DNA from 2 places in the Mesorhizobium sp. B2-6-2 genome. Region 2 is predicted to be linked to the other one. Evidence: riboswitches for the same ligand, from Rfam matches in the RefSeq annotation. Region 2 holds a riboswitch; the other holds the start of a gene.
The links. A riboswitch is a leader RNA that binds a small molecule or an ion and turns the genes downstream of it on or off. The one in region 2 is predicted to bind cobalamin.

Region 1 (2,195 bases), on a different contig from region 2:
AGAGAGGTCGCCGATCGCGGTCCGATCGCCGCGTCTGATATCGAAGGCCACAAGGGCAATGGCGGCTGGTGGGGCTGGAGCGAGGCCAAGCACGCGTTCGAATGGCTGTTCTGGGCCGGGCGCATCACCACCGCCTACCGCCGCGGCTTCGAACGCTATTACGACCTGCCCGAGCGCGTTTTGCCGCAGGCGGTGCTCGACCTGCCCGTACCCTCGGTCGAGGACGCGCATCGCGAATTGCTGCGCATTTCCGCCCGCGCCCATGGCATTGCCACCTATGGCGACCTGCGCGACTATTTTCGTCTCGCGCCGGGCGACACGAAGGATCGCATCGAGGAACTGGTCGATGCCGGCGAATTGCTGCCGGTGAAGGTCGAAGGCTGGGACAGGACAGCCTATCTCCACAAGGACGCCCGTTCCCCGCGCCGGATCGAGGCGCGCGCCCTGCTTGCCCCCTTCGATCCGGTCGTCTTCGAGCGCACCCGGACGGAAAAGCTTTTCGATTTCCGCTACCGCATCGAGATCTACACGCCGGCCGAGAAACGCCAATATGGCTACTACGTGCTGCCCTTCCTGCTCGGCGACCGGATCGTCGCCCGCGTCGATCTGAGAGCTGACCGCCCGGCCAGCATCTTGCGCGTCCACGCCACCTATGCCGAGGCCGGCGCCCCGCCTGAAACGGCCGCCCAGCTCTTCGATGAGTTGAAGCAGATGCAGGCCTGGCTCGGCCTGGAGGCGATCGAAGTGACGCCGGCCGGCGACCTCGGACCGGCGCTGGCCGACATCGCGGTGTCGTAGCTGCGCGTTGACAGGGAACTAGCCGTAAGCCTAAATCCTGACCCAGACGGTCTTCTCCCGGCAAAGGGAGGAGCCAAGAGGGAATGCGGTGCGGGCCAAAACCCAAATCCGCGGCTGTCCCCGCAACTGTAAGCGACGAGCCTCTGCCGAAAACCACTGGGATGTTCCCGGGAAGGCGGCATTCAGGGCGACGACCCGCGAGCCAGGAGACCTGCCGTCTGAGACTTTAAGTATCCGAATGCCCGGCGGGTTTTCCGGGCAAGGAGCGTGGTTTTGGATCGCAACGGCAGTTTCCCGGCAAACAGTGCGGACGTTCCGTCCGAGCCCGACGCTTTGGCCGGCATCACCGTCATCGTCTGCTCATCCTGCCGCGACGAGACCGGGTCGGATGGGCATCCGCGCGCCGGCGCGCTGCTTGCCGAAGACACGCGTCGGGCGGCTTGCGGCGAAAAGATCGACATCCGTACTGTCGAATGCCTCGGCAACTGCAAGCGCCGGCTAAGCGCGGCGCTGCTGCGCGACGGCTGCTGGAGCTACGTCTTCGGCGATCTGGACACCGCCAGCGGCGCCGATCTCGTCGCCGGCGCGAAACTCTTCGCCACCTCGACCGATGGCCTGATCCCCTGGCGCGGCCGGCCCGATTCCCTCAAGCGCGGCCTGGTTGCCCGCATCCCTCCTCTCGACATGCTGAAGGACCGACCATGAACGCATCCGTTTCCCGTGTGCCCTGCACCGTCGTCACCGGCTTCCTCGGCGCCGGCAAGACGACGCTGATCCGCAACCTACTCGAGAACGCCAAGGGCAAGCGGCTGGCGATCATCGTCAACGAGTTCGGCGATGTCGGCATAGACGGCGAGATTCTCAAAGGTTGCGGCATCGACTCTTGTCCGGAGGAGAACATCGTCGAGCTCGCCAATGGCTGCATCTGCTGCACCGTCGCCGACGATTTCGTGCCGGCGCTCGACCGGATTCTGTCGCTCAACCCGAAGGTCGACCACATTCTGATCGAGACCTCGGGCCTCGCTCTGCCGAAGCCGCTGGTGCAGGCATTCCAGTGGCCGAGCGTGAAGAGCCGCGTCACCGTCGATGGCGTCATCGCCGTGGTCGACGGCCCGGCGCTCGCCGACGGCCGGGTCGCTTCCGATATGGATGCGCTGCAGGCGCAGCGTGCGGCGGACGATTCCCTTGACCATGACGATCCGGTCGAGGAGGTGTTCGAGGACCAGATCGCCTGCGCCGACCTGATCATCCTGTCGAAGAGCGACCTGATGGATGCGGCAGGCTCCGCCCGTGCCAACACCGTCATCGGCGATCATGTCGCGCGTGCCGTTAAGATCGTGCCGACAGCGCAGGGCAAGGTCGATCCCTCCGTGTTGCTCGGCCTTGGCCTTGCGGTG
Region 2 (2,195 bases):
CCAATGCGAAGACGACGAGGAAGGAGAGCCCGGCCACGATCGAGGCGTTCCAGGCGCCGAGCTGGTTCCACAGCCGCTGCGCCAGACCCACCGCCGCCACCATCGCCGTGATCGAGATGACGATCATGATGAAGAACAGCTCGGTGCGGTAGCCGATCGTTTCGGCATTGCCGACCGCGGGCGGGTTGGCCGGATATTTGAGGCCGGGCACCACGATCACGGCCAGGAAGCCGAGCAACGCCAGCAGCGCCGAGGTGCCGCGCGGTCCGAGCGAGCCCAGCCGGCCATAGGCATAGGCGAAGACCAGCGAGAACAGCCCGCCAAGCGCGGCGCCATAGATCAGCACGCCGGTTGCCAGGCCGATGCCGGCTTGCGTGGCGCGGCTGACCATCTCGGGCTCCGGCGCCCCGCCGGCGGCCTGGGCCTGCTGTTCCTCGAAGGCGATCGCCTTGTCGACCTGCGGCTCGCCATAGACGCGGGCGAAGGCGAACGCCAGAATCCCGGCGACCAGCCCGACAAGCATGCCGCGCAGCAAAAGTTTTCCAACCATGTCACCAATCCCTCTAAGCAATTCCAGGAAAAGTGCGTAGCGGTTTTCCGTCCGGAATTGCGTTAAGCCAACCAAGCAATTCCAGGAAAAGTGCGTAGCGGTTTTCCGTCCGGAATTGCCTTAGATCGGAATCGAAAGCGGGTTCAGCGATGCTGCCGCTTTAGTGGCAGGGGAAGCCGAGCAGGTGGCGGCCGTCATGCACGAATTCGTGCACATAGGTGCCGCGGATCAGCGAGGTGGCGCCTTCTTCCGCGCCGACGAAATAGATCGCCAGCATCAAAAGCAGCCCGCCGAGGATGGCCCAGGGCAGAAGCTCGCGGACCGGAATCGCAACCGGGCCGTAGCTGGGGGCGAAGGTGGTGTCGGACATATTGACCTCCCTTGGGATACTGCGTCCCGTTGATCGAACGATGCTGCGGAATAAGGCCTGACTTTCGGCTGGTGCCGATCACAGTGGCGCGACCGTGCCGGACTCGCACCGGCTTCCAATCCCGTATAGCACTAAGACACTTGTCAGCACTTCGTTCGCCTGTCAACGACATGTAATGGCGGCACGGCTACGTGAGGCCTGTTTTTCGCTGGGCCACGGAGTTTTTCATGCTTGCCCGCCTGACGATGATCGCAAGCGGAGCGACGCCCGGAATGCGCAAGGGCCGCTTTCCGAACGATGAGCCGCCGGAGCCGCGCGCCCTGGATCGCGCCGGCGCGCTGGCCGCTTCGCTGCGTCGCGCCGACCGTGTCTGGACAAGTCCGGCGCTTGCCGCGCGGCGGACGGCCGAGGCGCTCGGCCTTGACGCGACGGTCGAGCCGCTGCTTGCCGAACAGGATTTCGCACGCTGGGCCGGCAAAAGCTTCGAGGAGGTGCAGGCCGGGGACCCGGAAGGCATGGCGGCCTGGTTCGCCGACGCAGACGCGGCGCCTCATGGCGGTGAATCGCTCGCCGCCGTCGCCCGGCGGGGTGCTGCGCTGATGGAGCGGCTGGCCGGCGAGAGCGGTCACACCGTCGCAGTGACGCATGCCGTGCCGATCCGCGCCGCCATGGCGCATGTGCTCGGCGCGCCGCTTTCCTCGGTCTGGAAGATCGATATCGAGCCGCTGTCGCTCACTGAGTTCCGCGGCGACGGCCGCCGCTGGGTGCTGCGTGCGAGCGGCGTCACTGTCGCCGGCTGAATGCTCAGGCGTGAACGCTCCATCCGTGGACCCGGCCGGCATATCAAGTCGGCACACCACCGTTTCAGTGATCGCTAACGGAACGGAAACGCTTCGCTGCTATGGTGCGGCCCCATGGCGAGGAGAGCCTTGCCTGAGGAGCCCGCCGGATATGGCCAGTTTTCCCGAGACCGAGCGACGTCTTCATGCGCGCGAATTCGTGCTCAAGCAAGCCACGATCATCGCCGCCGGCGTCAGGATCGGTTGCTCGGTCAGAAATCAGCACGAGCAGGGCGCGGAATTGCGCGTCGGCGCAGATGTGGAGATCCCGGACCGCTTCCTGCTCGAGGTCCCGGCCGACGATACGGCCTATCGCGCTTTGGTGCGGTGGCGGCGCAACGACCGCGTCGGCGTGGCGCTCTACAGCAACGTGCCGAAGGACTGATGCTCAAAGGTATCGGCGCACGCTCGCCCTGTAGGCGCGGTAGGGTTCGCC

Region 1: linked by a shared signal. The riboswitch ahead of FJ419_RS08675 (DUF1636 family protein) and the one ahead of FJ419_RS22720 (CbtB domain-containing protein) in region 2 are both predicted to bind cobalamin.

What each region holds. Positions count from the first base shown of each region.
Region 1 is NZ_VFUG01000003.1:122,087-124,281, reverse strand. It holds gene FJ419_RS08680 (winged helix-turn-helix domain-containing protein) at 1-798, shown strand, start outside; cobalamin riboswitch at 829-1,032, shown strand; gene FJ419_RS08675 (DUF1636 family protein) at 1,072-1,503, shown strand; gene cobW (cobalamin biosynthesis protein CobW) at 1,500-2,195, shown strand, end outside.
Region 2 is NZ_VFUG01000014.1:184-2,378, reverse strand. It holds gene FJ419_RS22725 (CbtA family protein) at 1-550, opposite strand, end outside; gene FJ419_RS22720 (CbtB domain-containing protein) at 711-920, opposite strand; adenosylcobalamin (AdoCbl) riboswitch at 921-1,064, opposite strand; gene FJ419_RS22715 (histidine phosphatase family protein) at 1,148-1,720, shown strand; gene FJ419_RS22710 (PilZ domain-containing protein) at 1,872-2,144, shown strand; partial or broken gene FJ419_RS22705 (methyltransferase) at 2,148-2,195, opposite strand, start outside.